2 regions of the Bacillus nitratireducens genome follow, and region 2 is predicted to be linked to the other one. Evidence: riboswitches for the same ligand, from Rfam matches in the RefSeq annotation. Region 2 holds a riboswitch; the other holds the start of a gene.
What was found. Region 2 has a riboswitch for thiamine pyrophosphate ahead of tenA (thiaminase II). Riboswitches for the same ligand answer to the same signal wherever they lie in the genome.

Region 1 (6,635 bases), on a different contig from region 2:
TTTTCTCCGTTTTTATTCCTATTAAATGTAATCGCACTCGATGGGAATTTAATAGAAATTGCGAAGAAACATGAGGTTGAAATTGTAACTTTTGTAATGGGCATTGTAGTGGCGAGTACGCTCCACATTATAGCGGATAAAGTGAATACACGCCGCAAGAAAATGATGAGAAAAAAGAAGAAACGCAGAAGATAAAGAAACCGTCCCAAAAGGTATTTTGGGACGGTTTTTTCTTATTAATAGGTAGGTTATGCTTGTCGCATTTTATAGTTAAGCTTTCAGTACTTTAATACCTTTTACGATATTCCAAATGAAGTAGTATAAGCTAACGATTCCGCAAATACATAGAACAATCATTGCTCCGATTCCAAGTGTTACATCTGGCTGATCAGATCCGATGCCCATAATTCCTAAAATAACTAATCCAATAAATGAAGCGGTGCTTGGAATGATATGTGTCCATAGGGCACGCTTTGCATGTGGTTTTGTTTCAGAATCGCCTACAATCCACACGATAATAGGGAATAAGATAGGCGCGAATAGTACGCTAAAGTATGATAAAGCTGCTAATATTTTGTTTCCGTTCATATATATCACCTCATAAGTAATGTCCGTTGTTTATACCTTTAGTATGTAGTAAATTTGGCGAGCTTCCTATCGATTAACATTACAAGAATGTGACTCTTTTGTAAGATTTCTATTTTAAATAATAAAATTTTCAAAAAAATCTTTTTAAATGAAAATTGTTGTGATAAAATTAATGAAAACGTTTTCTCGAACGTTTTTTTATTTTAGGTTTAAAGGTATGATGACCTGATAGTCTATTGATGGGGTTATGTTTATTTAAAAGGGGATTATTGAGGGGGAGAGAACAATGAACACATGGACACAAGTTTATGATCCGTTCGGGAACATTTGGATTTCTGCAGCGGTCGCACTTATTCCGATTATCTTTTTTTTCTTAGCTTTAGCAGTTTTCCGCATGAAGGGGTATGTGGCAGGATTTATTACAGTTGTACTTACAATTTTGGTGGCGTTATTTGCATATAAAATGCCATTCACAATGGCAATGGCAGCGACGGGATACGGTTTCTTATACGGATTATGGCCAATTGCATGGATTATTATTATGTCAGTATTTTTATATAAAATTTCTGTGAAAACAGGTCAATTTGATGTTATTCGTGCATCTGTATTATCAATTACGAATGACCATCGTTTACTTGTTATTTTAATCGGTTTTTCATTTGGAGCATTTTTAGAAGGAGCAGCAGGATTTGGTGCACCAGTAGCGATTACGGCAGCGCTTCTTGCAGGTCTTGGCTTAAATCCTTTATATGCGGCTGGTCTTTGTCTAATCGCAAATACTGCACCAGTAGCATTCGGAGCGATGGGGATTCCGATTACAGTAGCTGGACAAGTAACTGGTATTGATCCGCATAAAATCGGGCAAATGGCTGGACATCAATTACCGTTCTTATCATTATTTGTTCCGTTCTTTATCGTATTTTTAATGGATGGATTTAAAGGGGTAAGACAAACATGGCCTGCTCTATTTGTAGCGGGTAGTTCATTTGCAATTACACAGTTTATTACAGCGACATTTTTAGGACCAGAACTTCCTGATATTACGTCAGCACTTGTAAGTTTAGTGAGTTTATCTCTATTCTTAAAAGTTTGGCAGCCGAAAGAAATTTATCAATCTAAAGAAGCGAATAGTGAAGTAGCCGCGGCGACGACAACGACATCTATGCCGAAACTAACGGTAGGAAAAGTAGTAAAAGCATGGTCTCCGTTCATTATTTTGACTGTGATGGTAGTCATCTGGAGCCAGAGTTTCTTTAAAGCGTTATTCGCTCCGGGCGGCGCTTTAGAAATTCTCGTATTTAAATTTGAAGTTCCAGGCTTGCACAATTTAGTAATGAAAGCAGAGCCAATTGTAAATAAACCGACGCCTTATGAAGCAATCTTAAAATTAGATATTTTATCAGCGACGGGAACAGCAATTTTAATTGCTTGTATCATTTCTATCTTTATTTTGAAAATGAGTGCAAAAGATGCAGTAGTAACATTTAAAGAAACGTTAAACGAACTAAAAATGCCAATTCTATCTATCGGATTCGTATTAGGATTCGCATTTATCGCAAATTATTCTGGTTTATCTTCTACATTAGCGTTAGCACTTGCAGGAACTGGTGGACTATTCCCGTTCTTCTCACCATTCCTAGGCTGGATCGGTGTATTCTTAACAGGATCAGATACGTCAGCGAATGCACTGTTCTCGAATTTACAAGCAATTACAGCGCAGCAAGTCGGTGTATCTGAAGTGCTTCTCGTTGCAGCAAATACAACGGGCGGTGTAACAGGTAAAATGATTTCTCCGCAATCGATTGCGATCGCTTGTGCGGCAGTTGGTCTTGCTGGAAAAGAATCAGATTTATTCCGCTTTACAGTGAAGCATAGTTTGTTCTTCGTAATTATTGTTGGTATTATGACGTATGTTCAAGCATATTATTTAACGTGGATGATTCCATAAAGTGAAACTTTAATCAGTGGGGGTTTTGTTCATCCCCCACTGATTATTAGTTGAGCCCCACCTAACTTCTTTGTTTTCGCTGAATTTTGAGGTGGGGGTCTTACTGCCCGTTAATGCGGGATAAACAACAAAAGAAATAAACTTTGCATTTTTCAGATTATCGTGTATGATGGGAAAGTATTGAAAATTAAATCAGTGATAAACTAGGGGTGCCTAACGTATGCGTAGGCTGAGAGAGAAGCGCGTGAACTTCTTAACCCTTTGGACCTGATCTGGCTCGTACCAGCGTAGGGAAGTTAACGGCTTTACATAATTATGTCTTTATGAGCCAGGTCCTTGTTTTTTTATGGACCTGGCTCTTTTTATTTTGGCATACGCTGGCCATATCTCGTCCTTGTCACGTACAGGGGGGCAACAAAAGTTATGAAACAATCTGTTTCAGCTGAGCAAATTGAATTGAAATCGAGTTTACCAGGAAGTAAGAAAGTATATGTGGATGGACCACGTGAAGGTATGAAAGTACCGATGCGCGAGATTGCACAAAGCGAAACGAACGGTGTCCCAAATCCACCAATCCGTGTGTATGATACGAGCGGTCCTTATACGGATCCTGCGTATAAAGTGGAGCTGGAAAAGGGGATTCCAACGCCGCGTCATTCTTGGATTGTTGAGCGCAGAGATGTAGAAGGATACGAAGGACGTGAAGTGAAACCAGAGGATGACGGTGTGAAAGTGGCTTCGAAACATACACCTGTTTTCCCGCAAATGGATCGCCAGCCGCTTAGAGCAAAGCAAGGTGCAAACGTTACGCAAATGCATTATGCACGTAATGGCGTTATTACGTCTGAGATGGAATATGTTGCGATTCGTGAAGGGGTAGAGCCTGAATTTGTTCGTAAGGAAATCGCGGAAGGTCGTGCGATTTTACCAGCGAATATTAACCATCCGGAAGCAGAACCGATGATTATCGGACGTAATTTCCATGTGAAGGTAAATGCGAATATCGGAAACTCTGCCGTATCTTCTTCTATTGCAGAAGAAGTAGAGAAGATGACGTGGGCGACTCGCTGGGGTGCAGATACGATTATGGATTTATCTACAGGTAAAAACATTCATACAACACGTGAGTGGATTATTCGTAATGCTCCTGTACCAGTTGGCACTGTGCCTATTTATCAAGCGCTTGAAAAAGTAAACGGAATTGCAGAGGATTTAACGTGGGAAGTGTATCGTGATACGTTAATTGAGCAAGCGGAGCAAGGCGTTGATTACTTTACGATTCACGCTGGTGTATTACTTCGCTACATTCCAATTACTGCAAAGCGTACGACAGGTATTGTTTCGCGTGGTGGTTCGATTATGGCGCAGTGGTGTTTATTCCATCATAAAGAAAACTTCTTATATACTCATTTTGAAGAGATTTGTGAAATTATGAAGCAGTACGATGTTTCGTTCTCTCTTGGAGATGGATTACGTCCAGGTTCGATTGCAGATGCAAATGACGAAGCGCAATTCTCTGAGCTTGAAACACTTGGTGAATTGACGAAAATTGCTTGGAAACATGATGTGCAAGTTATGATTGAAGGACCTGGGCATGTACCGATGCATTTAATTAAAGAGAATATGGAGAAAGAACTTGATATTTGTCAGGGCGCGCCGTTCTATACACTTGGACCGTTAACGACAGATATTGCACCAGGTTATGACCATATTACCTCAGCGATTGGAGCTGCCATGATTGGCTGGTTTGGAACGGCGATGCTTTGTTATGTAACGCCGAAAGAACATTTAGGTTTACCGAATAAAGATGATGTTCGCGAGGGAGTTATTACGTACAAAATCGCTGCGCATGCAGCCGATCTTGCGAAAGGGCATAAAACGGCTCATCAGCGTGATGATGCACTTTCAAAAGCGCGTTTCGAATTCCGCTGGCGCGATCAATTTAATTTATCTTTAGATCCTGAACGCGCAATGGAGTATCATGATGAAACATTGCCGGCAGAAGGAGCGAAAACAGCTCATTTCTGTTCAATGTGTGGACCGAAGTTTTGTAGTATGAGAATTTCGCATGATATTCGTGAATATGCGAAAGAAAATGATTTAGAAACGACAGAAGCAATTGAAAAAGGAATGAAAGAGAAAGCGGTAGAATTTAAAGAAACTGGTAGTCATTTATACCAATAACACGTTACACCTCTTTACTTGATTGATCACACTGTAGTACCTAACTTAAATATAGAAGAAGCCCGCTTTGCTAAGACGGTAGCAAAGCGGGCTTCTGTTGTCTATAAGGTGAAGAATAGGTGTACCCAATAGTACAAGAGGAATAATGTGACGACCGTAGTGAGAGGAATAACGATGAGAGATACGCTTAAATAATCTTTCCACTTCACTTTAATTTTATTTTGTCTTAGGATATACATCCAAATGAGGGAAGCTAGCGTACCGATTGGTAATAATAGTGAACCGATGTCACTACCAATGATATTTGCGAGATAGATAGTTTTTAATGTGACTGGATCTAGGCCCATTTCTGTTAACGTAATGGTACCAATCATAAGTGCAGGGTGATTATTGAAGACGTTAGAGAGGAGGGAAACGAGTCCGCCCATTGCAAAGCTAGCATAGAGTAGATGCTGACTTACAATTGGCTCAAGCCAACTTACAAGTGCCGCTGTTAACCCTGCGTTATGAAGCCCGTAAATAATTACATACATAGAGAAAGCGAAAATTAAAATGTGCCACGGTGTCTTTTTCAAAATATCGACTGGGTTTGTTCGTAAGTAGTACCATCTCCAGATGAGAAGAACGAGTGAACCGAGTACAGCAACAATTTCGATTGGAATCGATAAGAAGGATGCAACGAATAGAAGACAGCGCATAAGGAAGACGAAGCCTAATACTTTTAACATGAATTTTGTACGTTTTTGTTTCGTATCAACAGAATTTTTTCCTTTTAACGGATGGAAGTTTTTCGTGAAGAAAATTTCTTCGATATCATATGAAGAAACAGGTAATCTTTCCGGGAGTTTTTTCTTTAAAACTGTATACATGAGCCATGACATAAATAATAAACCTAATGTTGCAGGTACAAACATCATAGCTGTATGCATATAAAGAGTCATATTAACAATATTTAATGCGATTAAGTTTACGATATTACTTACACCAATTGGTGCACTAGATGCAGTGGCGATTAAAGCGCCGCTTAATAAATAAGGGATTTGTTGATGAGGTTTTAATTTAAGGTTTCTCAGTAGTAAAATTAGGATTGGTGTTGTAATTAAAATACTACCATCGTTATTGAATAAAAGAGTCATAAGGAAACATAGTAATTGAATATACCAATATAAACGGCGACCGGATCCCTTTGCTAAATTTGCAAGTTTCGCTGCGGACCAGTGGAAGAAGCCGAAGCTTTCTAATATAACCGCCATAACGATGGTCGCTAATATTGTTATGGAGGCTCCTCCTATTTTACTAATAATATCTATGACGTCAGGTTTTGATACGAGTCCCGTAATGAGGATGATACCAGCGCCGATTGCTGCTGGCCACGCTTCATTTAAACCACGGGGTCGCCAAAAGATAACAATCATCGTTAAGAAGAATACAATAATAGTAATCCATATTTCAATGCTCATATTCTGCCTACCTTTCTATGTTTCCTTGAGAAAATGTGGCTTGTCTCAAGGTTATATTGGTAGTATATTCAGCAGGAAATAAGAGGAACTAGACATATAATGGAATGGAGTGAATATGTGTTTTTTGAGCTATAGGACAAGTATAAGTGGTAGTGTAATAACTATTAGGATAGACGTCTAATAAATGAGGGGCATTCTATGTATGAATGCCCCTCATTGCCCGTAAACGCCCGATTGGTGCGGGTTAATAATCAGTGGGGGATGAACAAAACCCCCACTGATTAAAGTTTCACTTTATTATTTTTCCTTCAAAAAAGTTCGATCCTTCAAGAATAAATTCCAGAAGAAAATGAATCCGGGTAGTAAAATTGCAATTCCGATTGCGTAAAGAATAAGAAGTGCATAGAATGTTTCGACCGTCGTAAAGCTCGTAAATACAGTTACATCTGGGTAAA
Region 2 (13,906 bases):
ATTAATAAATGGGAAGATTGAACCATCAAAAGGTACTGTTGAATGGATGCAAATGAATATGACAACAGCATATGTTGAACAAGAAAAAGAATCTTTCGTTAGTAAGGATATAATTGCAAAAGAAGCCGAACTTCTTGCGAAATGGAGCGTGCCAACGAACGATTTTCATACTTTAAGTGGTGGTGAAAAGTTGAAAGTTCGACTAGCAAAAGGATTTTCTGAAAATCCTAATGTCTTAATATTAGACGAACCGACAAATCATCTAGATGAGATGAGTACGGAATTTCTCATTAAACAAATCAAAAATATGAAAGGTACAGTTATCGTCGTATCGCATGATCGATACTTTTTAGATGTTGTCGCAACAAGAATATGGTCAATTGAGGATAAGAAATTAATTGACCATAGCGGTAATTATACGAGTTATATGAAAGCACGTGAGCAGAAAAGAATGACGCAGCAGCGTGAATATGAAAAACAACAAAAAAAGATAGAACAAGTAGAAACACATATAAAAGAATTAAGCTCATGGTCACAAAAGGCACATGCGCAATCTACAAAACAAGAAGGAGTGAAAGAGTTTTATCGTGTAAAAGCGAAGCGAATGGATGCGCAAGTGAAGTCAAAACGAAAACGTCTCGAAAAAGAGCTGGAGAAAACGAAAGTGGAATGTGTGAAAGAAGAGTATTCAGTCGAGTTCTCTATTCAGGCGAATAAAAAAGTAGGAAAACGCTTTTTAGAAGTAAAGCAATTAAAAAAAGACTTTCATGGAAAGACATTATTTGAAAACGTTAATTTTACAATCCAACACGGTGAGAAGGTAGCGATTGTTGGACCAAACGGTAGCGGGAAAACAACGTTACTGAGGATGATTATGGGAACAGAAACTGCCGAAGGAGAAGTATGGATTTCACCATCAGCAAACATCGGTTATTTAACACAAGAAGTATTTGATTTACCACTGGATAAATCGCCAGAAGATTTATTTTATAAAGAGACATTTGAAGAAAGAGGAAAAGTCCAAAATTTAATGAAACATTTAGGATTCCAAGCTACTCAATGGACAGAGCCGATTCGATATATGAGTATGGGTGAACGAGTGAAATGTAAGCTAATGGCTTATATTTTAGATGAAAAAGATGTACTTATTTTAGATGAACCGACGAATCATCTTGATCTTCCTTCACGTGAACAACTTGAAAATACATTAGCTGAGTATAATGGAACACTCGTTATCGTTTCTCACGATCGATATTTTCTGGAGAAAACAACTAACACGAAACTCGTGTTTTCAAATAATACGATACAAAAGCAGCTAGAGGCACCTATTAAAACAAGAGATGATATTGAAGAGCTACGTTTAACGTTAGAAACAGAGAGACAAGAAGTATTAGGTAAATTAAGTTTTTTAACTTCTAAAGACAAAGAATATAAAGAACTAGATGAACGGTTTATGGAACTTACGAAGCAGATCAAGGCACTTTAGCGTAAGTAAGGAGGGGATTCACATGGGAGAAGAGAGTTTAACTAAGTTATTTAGAATAGATTGTGGAGATATATACCTACAAGAGTTTACGGTCAAAGATGCAGAGAGTATTTATAAAATATCAAATCAACCGGAAATAGAAAAGTTTTTACCCGACTGGAAATCAACGAAAGAACAGAGGACTCATTGGATTATCAATGATGAAATACCAGCAAACAAAGCATTTCTTGATGCAGTGACAAAAACGTCTAACATAGATGATCATATATTAAAGCTAGGAATATTTAAGAAAGCCACAAATGAATTTATTGGATGGTGCTGCACAGGTATGAAAGATGAACTCCCTGCACCGAACAGAGAAATTATGTATGCTGTTTCAAGTGAATATCATAATAATGGTTATGCAACGAAAGCGACAAAAGGGTTGATCGATTATTTGTTTGAAAATACAAATGTAGATGCCCTTAACGCAATTGCTTTAATTAAAAATGTACCATCAAATAAAGTTATTGAAAAATGTGGATTTACTTATATGAGCCAACAGACGATAGAAAAGCAACTATATAATAATTATATATTGAGTAAATCGGAGTGGATAAAAAATATTGCTCTTTAAAAGGAGCGATTATACAATGCAAAAAAGCTTAGAGCTAATACTCTAAGCTTTTTTGCATTTATATAATAAAGATTTGATATACAATTGTATTTTCTACCACTATACAATTATTATAAGATAGTTATGCGTTAATTTTAGTTGGAAAACATTTTCATTATCAGTTTTTTTAGAAATCTTACAAGCGTGTAAGATAAATGAAAGATGAATCAATATGAGCATTAAGACAATTCATTTACACTCTATTGTGAGAAGTGCAAATGAAGGGAGAATAGAAATGGAAATTTTACATGCAAAAAGTATTAGTAAAGTATATAAAGGGAAAGTACCTTTTAAAGCATTGGTAGATATTGATTTATCAATTCAAGAAGGTGAATTTATAGGGATTATGGGACCATCAGGTAGCGGGAAAACTACATTATTAAATATGGTATCTACTATCGATTCTCCGTCCTCAGGAGAAATATTAATAAACGGTACAAATCCTTTCCAGTTATCATCAGAAGATTTAGCTTTATTCCGTAGGAAACAATTAGGGTTTGTTTTTCAATCATTTAATTTACTTAGCACGCTTACAGTGAAGGAAAATATCGTATTGCCGATGACATTAGATGGCGTTTCTGTGCAAGAAATGAACAAACGCGTACAAGAAATCGCAGAGAAATTAAATATTACAGATATATTGAATAAAAGAACGTTTGAAATATCAGGAGGCCAAGCTCAAAGAACAGCAATTGCTCGTGCAATTGTTCATAAGCCACAATTATTACTTGCAGATGAACCAACAGGGAATTTAGATTCTAAATCTTCAAATGATGTAATGGAGATGTTAGATACTCTAAATAAGGAAGAAAAAGCTACGATGATGTTAGTGACTCATGATCCGTATGCAGCGAGTTTTTGCAGCAGAGTTATATTTATAAAAGATGGTCAATTATATAACGAAATTTATTGTGGTGAAAGTAGGCAAGCATTTTATCAAAAGATTATGGATGTCCTTTCTTTGTTAGGAGGGAAAAGGCATGACTTTTCGTCAGTTCGCATTTAATAATATTTTTCGCAATAAGCGTATATATGCAGCTCACTTTTTAAGCAGTGCATTTTCAATTATGATTTTCTTTACGTACGCTCTTTTATTATTTCATCCTGATTTACAAGGTGAGTTACAGTCGACGAGTGCAACAATAAGTGCATTTGGTACATTAGGATTTAAAGTTTCGCAAGGTTTGATTTTTGTATTTTCATTTTTCTTTATTTTATATTCAGTGAGTTCGTTTTTAAAAACGCGTAAGAAAGAATTTGGCATTTTAATGATGCAAGGTATGTCTATGAGACAGCTTAAAAAGTTATTGTTAATTGAAAATATGTTAATTGGACTTGGCTCAATTTGTATTGGGATTCTTATCGGCCTCGTATTTTCTAAACTAGTTTTATTAATAAGCGCCAGTGTATTAATGATTAGTAACGGTTTACCTTTTTATATACCAGTACAGGCTGTATTATTAACAGTTATCACGTTTCTTTTCTTATTTTTAATCGTTTCATTAATTACATTTAAAACGGTTAAAGTAACAGAACTTGTTGAACTTATGCAAGCAGGTGAAAAGCCAAAGCCTGAACCGAAATCGTCAATTTTATTATCACTTTTTTCTTTATTTAGTATAGGATACGGTTATATTTTAGTATTTCGCTTTATCTCAAATTATAGTTTTATTACGCTCGGAATGGGTGTGCTTTTAGTAATTATAGGCACGTACTTTTTATATACACAGTGTAGCGTATATATATTGCACCTTGCTAAAAGGAGTGAATCTTTCTTTTTAAAAAGAACCAACATATTAACGTTTTCAGAATTAATATACCGTATGAAAGATAATGCAACGATGTTTTTTATTGTATCTATTATTTCAGCGGTTGCTTTTACAGCAATTGGCACGACAGCTGCTCTTGGAAATAAAGATTTGGTAAGGATGACAAACCCATATACATTTCTATATATAGGGCCTGAAAAAGACAAAATGGTGGACGAACATCTTTCTATTATAAAAAAACACCTTTCTGATGCTAATATTCCATATCGAATGGCTTCATCTTCATATATATATACAGAAAGTAGCGTATATGTAATGAAGTTAAGTGAATATAACGATCTTGCGAGAGCACTCGGTTATCAACAAGAAACGATTGAAAAAGAAGATGAAATTTTACTAATACCTGGAATGGTATCGCAGAAACAAGAATTTAAAAATGGTGACTATAAAAAGAATATTGAAATCATTCAAGGAGATTGGACAAAGACATTTCGTGTTAAAAAAGCTCTAGAAAATTTAGTTTTACCACATGATTCTAGTAGTATTTATATTGCTGTTCAAGATCATATATATGATGGAATTCCTTTTAATGTTAATCAGAATGATATAGTTGTTAAAGATCGTACTTACGGATTTGTTGTAGATGACTGGTTGAAAACGAAAGAGATCTCAAATCAATTAAATAGTATATTTAGTGAAGATGTTAAAGAAAGAGACTTCCATTTTCAAGCTCTAACATTAGATTTGTTACGTGCAAAACAAACGAATGGGTTATTACTTATGGCAAGTGTTTTAGTTGGAATCGTCTTCTTTACATTTGCTGCCAGTTTTATTTATTTCCGGTTATATACTGATTTGGATCGTGATCAACAGCAATATAAAATGATTTCAAAAATGGGATTAAGTAAACGAGAGTTAAAAAAAGTTGTAACGAGGCAGTTAGTATTAATGTTTTTCTTACCGATTGTTGTTGCAGTGATTCATACTGTAGTTGCTTATACCGCATTACAACAATTAGTCGATTTTTCTATTTTAAATAGCTCTATCGTTATTTTAATTTCATTTATATGTATACAGGCTTTATATTTCTTTATAACACGTTGGCGTTATTTACAAAAGCTTTATAAAACTATGGAGCAATAGAGTATATCAGCTTGTAAGATTACACAAAAGTATATAAAAAAGAAATGAATTATGAAAGGAATTGTGATGAAAAAAACATTAACCATTTTTATGTTAATTATAATACTTTTAATAAGCTTTAGTGCTTGCTCTAAAAATGAAAATAGATTTCCAGCAAACGGTGTATTAATTATTGGGGAGGAAAATTATACTTCACCAATTATTAATCGTTATCAGGAGATTACGAAAGAAAATGAAGTGTTTTCTGTGAAAATAGATACATTCGGAATAGGACAAGTATTAATTTTAAATGAATCCACAGCGCAAGCGTTGATTAAAACAAAGGTTTTTCGTAAAAGAGAGAATGGATCCAAATTTAGACCTATAGATACGTTACCTAATTTACCAAAAGAAGGATCGCTTTTGTTTGCAAATGAAGATGGAAAAAATTTGCAAAGTATTGAATTAGAAGGAACGGAGATTGCTGTTAAATACGGTAGTGATGCTTGGATAGGTAACACTCGTAAGTATCCAAACCAATCGTATGTAATTGTAGCAAAAGATAGTGTGTATAAAGAAATAAAAGCAAATGAAACGAAAATGCACCTTCTCCACTTGAAAAAGTCTTTAGGTGATGAAAAACCTAAAATGTCGACAGATAATACATTGATAAATGAAAAATTAAAAGTAGAAAAGTTAATTAAAGATTATATAGGGGAAGCGTCATTCCAGTTTGTAACGATTGGAGAAAAATCTTAAAAAAGAGTTCGAGGTTGATAGAAACTATATCAACCTCGAACTCTTTTTAATACCATTTAAATAACTTACATTACTTCATTTAATCGTGTCTCGCTCGTTTCTTCAATACCATTTGAATGTTGAACCGAACTATCTCGAGTTTCCTTCTCTTTACGAGCCTTTTGTAGCATTTCAAGTATGATCCATAAAGGTACACCTTTGTCTTTTACCATTTTCCATAAGCCTAATTCGCTAAATTTATGATCTCATTGTTTCATTTCTTGTTCAGATGTACGAATATCAAATTTGATTAGATTATTAGATTTCTTATCTTCAAGCTTAGTAGAAGAGATAGTATTATGCTCAAGATTAGATGGGTTATTTTAGAAGGTTGAGATAATGTATGAATGTTTAATCCGATTTGCATGGTTTTCCCCTCTTTTTCAAGCAATGAAATTAGTTTTCTTATGATTGTTTAAATCCATTTGACATGAGGAAACTATATTTAATTATAAATTCAAATAATTGGATTTGCGAGTTTTATTATAAAAAGTAAATGCTTACTTGATTTAATATTTATCAACATTTGTGTATGTTTTCTATATATACAACGTATATAAAATACTTTACATTATGTTTAAGTTGCAAACTAATTGTGTAGATTTTTTTAATAGGAAAATGTAAACGTTTTATTAGGGGGAGAAAGTATGGGGAAGTTATTTTTAAGAGTATGTTTTTTCGCATTTGTGACTGTTTGTTCATTCGCAGCAAAAACAACATACGCTGAAGAGGGACAACAAAATAATTATCCTATCATTTTAGTGAATGGATTTGCTGGATGGGGTAGAGAGGAAATGCTAGGGGTAAAATATTGGGGTGGTGTTAATGATATACAAGAAGATTTAAAAAGAAATGGTTATACAGTACATACTGCAGCTGTTGGGCCAGTTTCTAGTAACTGGGACCGTGCATGTGAATTATATGCACAAATAAACGGTGGAACAGTAGACTACGGCGCGGCGCATGCTGAGAAACATGGACATAATCGTTTTGGTAGAATTTATAGTGGATTTGCACCGAATTGGAGTGAAACAAATAAAGTTCATTTAGTTGGGCATAGCATGGGTGGACAAACGACAAGAACATTAGTGCAGTTATTAAAAGAAGGAAGTTATGGAGAAAAAGATTATGTGAAAAATCATCCGAACACAAAGATATCACCACTATTTGAAGGTGGTAAATCGTATGTTCATAGTGTTACAACTTTAGCAACTCCTCACAACGGTACAACACTCGCGGACGGAAGTCTTCTGTTGCCGTTCGTTAAAGATTTACTCATTACAGCTGCAAGTTTAGGTGGAAACAATAATTTATCATTATATGATTTTAAATTGGATCAATGGGGTATAAAAAAGAATACTGGAGAGTCCTTTTTCCAATATACTGATCGTATTTTAAATAGTTCAATTTGGGAAAATACAAAAGATATAAGTCAATGGGATTTAAGTACTGATGGAGCAAAGGAGTTAAATAATTGGGTAAAGACGCAATCGGATGTATATTACTTATCCTATAGTGGACATGCATCGCAAGCAGCACCTATAACAGGTTTGCATCTACCGCATATAACGATGAATAAAGTGCTAATGGGGAATGCATTCTTCTTAGGCTCTTATGCAAGATATGAAGAAAACCGGCCATTAATAGATACTTCTTGGTGGCAAAACGATGGTGTAGTAAATACAAATTCTATGATTGCACCATCTTCTAATGCTACTGTAAATAATAATGAGTTATTACAGGTTGGAAAATGGAATCATATCGAAACGAAAGCAAATTGGGATCATCTTGATATGGTAGGGCTTAGTGTTTCAGACACGTTAGGTTTTTCTAACATTCAAGAGTTTTATAGAACAATTGCTGGAAAATTATCACGTCTACCGAAATAGGTAATATAAAGCGCTCTCGATGGAATTCGAGGGCGCTTTATATTATATTGAAAGAGGGATTTGGTATAAAAATATGGGGGGATATTATGAAAATTCAAATTGTATTATCAGGATACGGGACAGTAGGAAGAGAGTTTATAAAATTATTAAATGAAAAATATTTATATATAAATGAAACATATGGAATAGATTTAGTGGTAAGTGGCGTATTAGGTAGAAATATTGCAATACATAATGAAGAAGGCTTATCTATTCATCATTTATTAACGTATGGTGGCGGTACTGCAGCAATTGAAAAGTATATAGAACATCACCCGAAAGAACGTGCAACAAATAGCATAAGTGGTAATGTATTAGTAGAATCAACAGTTACAAATCTTAAAGATGGAAATCCGGGAAAGAAATATATAAAACAAGCGATTGAGAAACATATGGATATAGTAGCAATTTCAAAAGGTGCACTTGTTACAAACTGGAGAGAAATAAATGAAGCAGCAAAAATCGCAAATGTACGAATTCGATATAGTGGTGCAACTGCTGCGGCATTACCGACACTAGATATTGGGCAATTTAGTTTAGCTGGTTGCAATATTGAAAAAATAGAGGGAATATTAAACGGAACAACAAATTATATTCTTTCGAAAATGTATGGGGAAGATATTACGTTTGAAGAAGCACTGAAAGAAGCACAACATAAAGGAATTGCTGAGACGAACCCAGCGTTAGATGTAAGTGGTTCAGATAGTGCATGTAAATTGTTACTTTTAACAAACAGTTTAATGGGAGTAGAGTATACACTTACAGATATACATATAAAAGGAATCGAGCACGTTACAAAACAACAAATTCGAAATGCTAAGGAACAACATAAAATTATTAAATTAATAGCATCGGCGCATAAAGATGAGGAAGGCAATGTAAATCTAAATGTTGAACCGTGCGAAATAGATAAAGATCATCCGCTAGCAAAAGTAAATGGGACAGAAAAAGGAATCACGTTCTTTACAGATACAATGGGGCAAGTTACTACAATTGGTGGAGCTTCTAAGCCAAGAGGGGCAGCCGCATCAGCTTTGAAAGATGTAATCAATTTATATCGAAAGGATTTATAGGTTTTATAACCGTACCGCTATTAATAAAAAACACATATGTAGTGGACCTTTTGAAAATGAAATAAATATGCAAAAATGATTGCAGGGGGTAAGGATTTGTTTAAAGATTTTAAAGTTGTGAAAGATCGTCCTGTTTATATTCAACTGAAAGATTATTTAAAAAAGATGATTATGAAGGGACATTTGCTAGGGAACCAAAAAATCCCATCAACAAGGGAACTGAGTGAATTACTATCTGTGAGCAGAAATACAGTACTCGCTGCTTATGCGGATTTAGAGCAAGAAGGACTCATTTATGCAGTTAAAGGAAAAGGAAATTTTGTTGCGAAGGTTGATATTTCTAACACTTCGTCTGTTGAAATAGATTGGAAAAATAAACTCAATACAGTTACCGCATTAGCGGATGAATTAGATTTAATGAAACATGGTGTTCGCTGGGAAAAAGGAATGATTGCTTTTAATAGTATAGCACCGGATGAAAAGCTATTTGATGTTGAAAATTTCAAAAGAGCTTTTCTTACTCGCATGTCCATTGAAGGGGATATCGTACTGAACTACGGATATGCAAAAGGTTATAGACCGTTAATGAATTATTTACTTCATTACATGGAAATGAAAGGCGTAGATATTTCGAACAAAGATATTTTAATTACAAATGGATTTACAGAAGGATTAGATATTGTATTATCTTCGTTATCGAAAAAATCAGGGCGTGTTATTTGTGAAAATCCAACTCATCATGCTGCATTGAAGCTATTTCGCTTACATGGACTTGAAGTTCATGGAATTAATATGAATGATGATGGTATTGATACGAATGAAGTAGAAAAAAGTTTGCGTGAAAAGGATTTTGATTTCGCATATTTAATCCCTTCTTATCATAATCCAACGGGTATTGTTACGAGTTCGGAGAAAAGAACGGAATTGATGAGATTATTTTCAAAATATAAGATTCCTATTATAGAGGATGGATTTAATGAGGAATTACGTTATTCGGGTTCACATTTAGCGCCATTATTAACTTTTGCTGGGGCTGGTAATAATGTGATTTATATTAGTAGCTTTTCAAAGGTACTTTTCCCTGGTTTACGTGTAGGTTGGATCATTGCAGATAAAGAGCTCATTCATTATTTAGAAAGTGTAAAAAGAGCAAGAACCATTCACACATCAACGTTAGATCAAGCTGTTCTGTTTCAATATTTACATGAAGGATATTTTGAAAAGTATTTAAAAAAAGCAAGATCAGTTTATAAGAAAAAATATGAGTTAGCTGTTGAGGCGTGTAATCAGTACATTCCGTTTAAAAGAATGACTGGAGATGGTGGACTTCATTTGTTTATAGAGTTGGAAGAAAAAATTCAAGCCCGCGTACTTTTACAAAAGTGTTATGAGAAAGGAGTTACGTTTTCTCCTGGAGATGTTTTTTACTCTGATGGAGGAGGAACGAACACATTCCGATTAGGATTTTCACGTTTGAAAGAAAAGGAAATTGTTAGCGGGATTCAAATAATTGGTGAAATATTAAAAAATGAAACTTGGAGTTGAGAAAATGAGAATTGGCGTTATTATGGGAGGAGTCTCCTCTGAAAAACAAGTATCAATTATGACTGGGAATGAAATGATTACACATTTAGATAAGAGTAAGTATGAAATAGTTCCAATTACGTTAAATGAAAAAATGGATTTAATTGAAAAAGCGAAAGACATTGATTTTGCATTGCTAGCATTACACGGAAAGTACGGAGAAGATGGTACAGTTCAAGGAACGCTAGAGAGTTTAGGTATTCCTTATAGCGGTAGCAATATGTTATCAAGCGGTATATGTATGGACAAAAATATTTCGAAAAAGATTTTGCGTTATGAAGGAGTAGAAACACCAGATTGGATTGAACTCACAAAAATGGAAGATCTAAAGCTTGAAGAGTTAGATAAGATAGGATTTCCGTTAGTGGTAAAACCTAACTCTGGTGGCTCAAGTGTGGGAGTTAAGATCGTCAATGATAAAAATGAATTAATCTCAATGCTGGAAACAGTATTTGAATGGGATTCTGAGGTAGTAATTGAGAAGTATATAAAAGGTGACGAGATTACATGTTCAATTTTTGATGGTAAACAGTTACCTATCATTTCAATTCAACATGCAGCTGAGTTTTTTGACTACAATGCAAAATACGATGATGTTAGTACAATTGAAGAAGTTCTTGAACTTCCAGCTGAAATTAAAGAACGTGTAAACAAAGCGTCAATAGCTTGTTATAAAGCATTAAAATGTAGTGTTTATGCAAGGGTTGATATGATGGTGAAGGATGGAATTCCATATGTAATGGAGGTTAATACATTACCAGGGATGACACAATCAAGTTTACTACCAAAAAGTGCAGATGCGGCTGGAATTAATTATAGTAAACTATTAGATATGATAATTGAAACTTCATTAAAAGTAAGGAAAGAAGAAGGTTTTTAAGATATTTGTAGAATTAAAACTTTTGATAGTTCTACGAAGTATGCTATGATAATTACAATACGACAACTAAATATTTATCCACTAGGGGGGCCTTTATAGGCTGAGATCAAATTTAATTTTGAGACTCTTAGTACCTGATCTGGTTAATGCCAGCGTAGGGAAGTGGGAAAGACGTTGCTATTTATTGAATAAATACTGTCAATTTCACTTTCTTTACGCCTGTAAAGAAAGTTTTTTTATTTTACAGCTTTAATAAATGGGATAAATACTTATATTTTATAAATTATTGGAGGGATTTAAATGACTTTTTCACAATCATTACGTAAAGAAGTAGATTCAATTTGGGAAGCAAGTTTTAATCATCCATTTGTAAAAAAACTAGGAGAAGGAACGCTAGATTTAGCTAGTTTCCGTTATTATGTGCTTCAAGATTCATATTATTTAAGTCATTTTGCTAGAGTACAAACGTTAGGTGCTGCAAAGGCTCTTGAATTAGAAACGACAGCACGCATGGCGCATCATGCACAAAATACATATGAAGCTGAGTTATCATTGCATGAGAATTTCGCGAAGAAATTAGGGATTACGAAAGAAGAAAAAGATAATTTTATTCCTGCGCCAACTGCATATGCATATACATCTCATATGTATCGTGCAGCTTATGAAGGGCATTTAGGAGATATTATTGCAGCTATTTTACCTTGTTATTGGTTATATTATGAAATCGGTGAACGATTAAAAGAATGTCAACCAGAAGAGCCGATTTATCAAGAATGGATTTCTGCATATGGATCGGATTGGTTCCGTACGCTAGTAGAAGAGCAAATCACACGATTAGATACGATCGCTGAAAAAGTAACAGAGGCAGACCGTAATCGTATGAGACAACATTTTATTTTTAGTAGTCAATATGAATATTCATTTTGGGAAATGGCATATACACTAGAAAAATGGCCGGTGAATGAAAGAGTTAAAGGTCTTATTAAATAAAGAGTATAGAAAGGGTATCGCTATATAAAGAGGCGATACCTTTTCTTATATTTAATTTATGTAAATTTTTTGTAAATTATAGATATAAAACCGAATAATCTTTTATAATGATTTTATAATATAAGAAGTGACATAAGGGGGTAGTTATATGTTAATGGTAACTTTTTATTAATTTAGTTTTTTGTAATTTATTATTATAATAATTTAATTTAATTATTCCCCGAAATATGCTTCGTTTAAATTTGAATTGTTTATGCTTAAAAATATTGGTGAATTTACTAGTATTATTCATGATCAATATTAATTAAGAGAGGAAGTATTACTAATATGGAAAAATTACAGTTATTAACATTTAAAAATATAGTAGACCCCCTCTATAATGAGAAAGTATCGTATATTTACTTTCCTATTGAATGGCTTGAGATTGTAGAGATACATTATAGAACATTTTTATTAACGAGTAAGTTAAAACTTGTAAATGAAAGATTGTATGATATGTTTTCTGATATATTATTCATTCAGCATAATCCATATATACTAAAGGAAGATACACCTTGGATTGTAGCAAAAGAACCAATGAGCCAAGAGCAGTTAGACTATATTTTCCAAAGTTGGTATGAGGTTATTCATGATTGGAAACCGAATAAATTAATAGATCCACCACATTTAGAATGGCAGTATGATTTAATTAGTAATTTACCAGTATTACATGATAAAAAAACGTTTTCTAAATGGGTACCAGCTCTAATTACACATATCTTTTGCGAACAGCCTTTACTTATGAAAAATAAGAATGATGAAGAAGTATATTTTTCACCACTGCGATCCCAACATGTTTCTGAGGCGATGTCTGAGCCAATTAAAGATGACGAAACACAGGATTATTTCGCTTATGTATATCGGTTTGAATACATAACTCGTGGAGGTGAGAATATTCCACTATTAAAAGTATCAGTAGGGATTAGACGGTTTTATCAGCAATATAACCATAAAGATATTTCTATACTTTTAGGACGAAAGCGAAGCCAAATACTGATTTCAACTCCTGAATTTGAATCAAATAAGAAAAAGAAAAGATTTGTAAAGTTAAAAGTGCAACAAGCTGAAAAAGGAATAAAGTGGATTAAGCGTTTCAGAAATTTAAAAGATGAGTATAGGATAGGGGGAGAAGTTAAATTAGAACACATTCTCCAATGTCCGAAAGAGTATATTAGAGGAACAAATAAAAGAGTGCTTCTTCCATATAACGAAAACATATATAAAGTTCAAGGAACAAAAATAAAGCTTGGTATAAAAGTAAGAGAAAAAAAGGAGCTTTTAAATGAATTCCAACTAACCTTCCCATATTTTACATTAATTCCTGAATGTGAAAATGTATTAACTAATAATGAGAATGAGTTATTACCTTTACTTACCCCAAAGGGATTAGACTCAATTACGTTAGAAGTATGGTCAGATGATATAGTAATAGAGATAGAACAAGCGTTATTAGATAGCAAAATAGTTTTAGCTCAAAATGGAGATTCCTCCTATGTATTAAATGCAGACAATCCGGTGTTGTTAAAAATAGTAAGATATAACATTGAAAAAGTATTACAAAATCCATATAGAATGCAATATA

Region 1: it holds a riboswitch for thiamine pyrophosphate, as region 2 does, so the genes downstream of both, thiC (phosphomethylpyrimidine synthase ThiC) here and tenA (thiaminase II) in region 2, are expected to answer to the same signal.

What each region holds. Positions count from the first base shown of each region.
Region 1 is NZ_JAUMJO010000005.1:322,481-329,115, forward strand. Features, by position in the region: gene Q3V31_RS20425 (metal-binding protein) at 1-195, shown strand, start outside; gene Q3V31_RS20430 (magnetosome magnetite crystal formation protein family) at 271-588, opposite strand; gene lldP (L-lactate permease) at 875-2,536, shown strand; TPP riboswitch at 2,732-2,847, shown strand; gene thiC (phosphomethylpyrimidine synthase ThiC) at 2,960-4,720, shown strand; gene Q3V31_RS20445 (arsenic transporter) at 4,822-6,180, opposite strand; gene Q3V31_RS20450 (cytochrome d ubiquinol oxidase subunit II) at 6,478-6,635, opposite strand, start outside.
Region 2 is NZ_JAUMJO010000004.1:361,389-375,294, forward strand. Features, by position in the region: gene abc-f (ribosomal protection-like ABC-F family protein) at 1-1,486, shown strand, start outside; gene Q3V31_RS17470 (GNAT family N-acetyltransferase) at 1,509-2,102, shown strand; gene Q3V31_RS17475 (ABC transporter ATP-binding protein) at 2,377-3,147, shown strand; gene Q3V31_RS17480 (ABC transporter permease) at 3,122-5,053, shown strand; gene Q3V31_RS17485 (lipoprotein BA_5634 family protein) at 5,120-5,791, shown strand; partial or broken gene Q3V31_RS17490 (DUF3914 domain-containing protein) at 5,857-6,197, opposite strand; gene Q3V31_RS17495 (esterase/lipase family protein) at 6,478-7,719, shown strand; gene Q3V31_RS17500 (homoserine dehydrogenase) at 7,806-8,831, shown strand; gene pdxR (MocR-like pyridoxine biosynthesis transcription factor PdxR) at 8,928-10,376, shown strand; gene Q3V31_RS17510 (D-alanine--D-alanine ligase) at 10,381-11,295, shown strand; TPP riboswitch at 11,369-11,473, shown strand; gene tenA (thiaminase II) at 11,596-12,285, shown strand; gene Q3V31_RS17520 (RNaseH domain-containing protein) at 12,613-13,906, shown strand, end outside.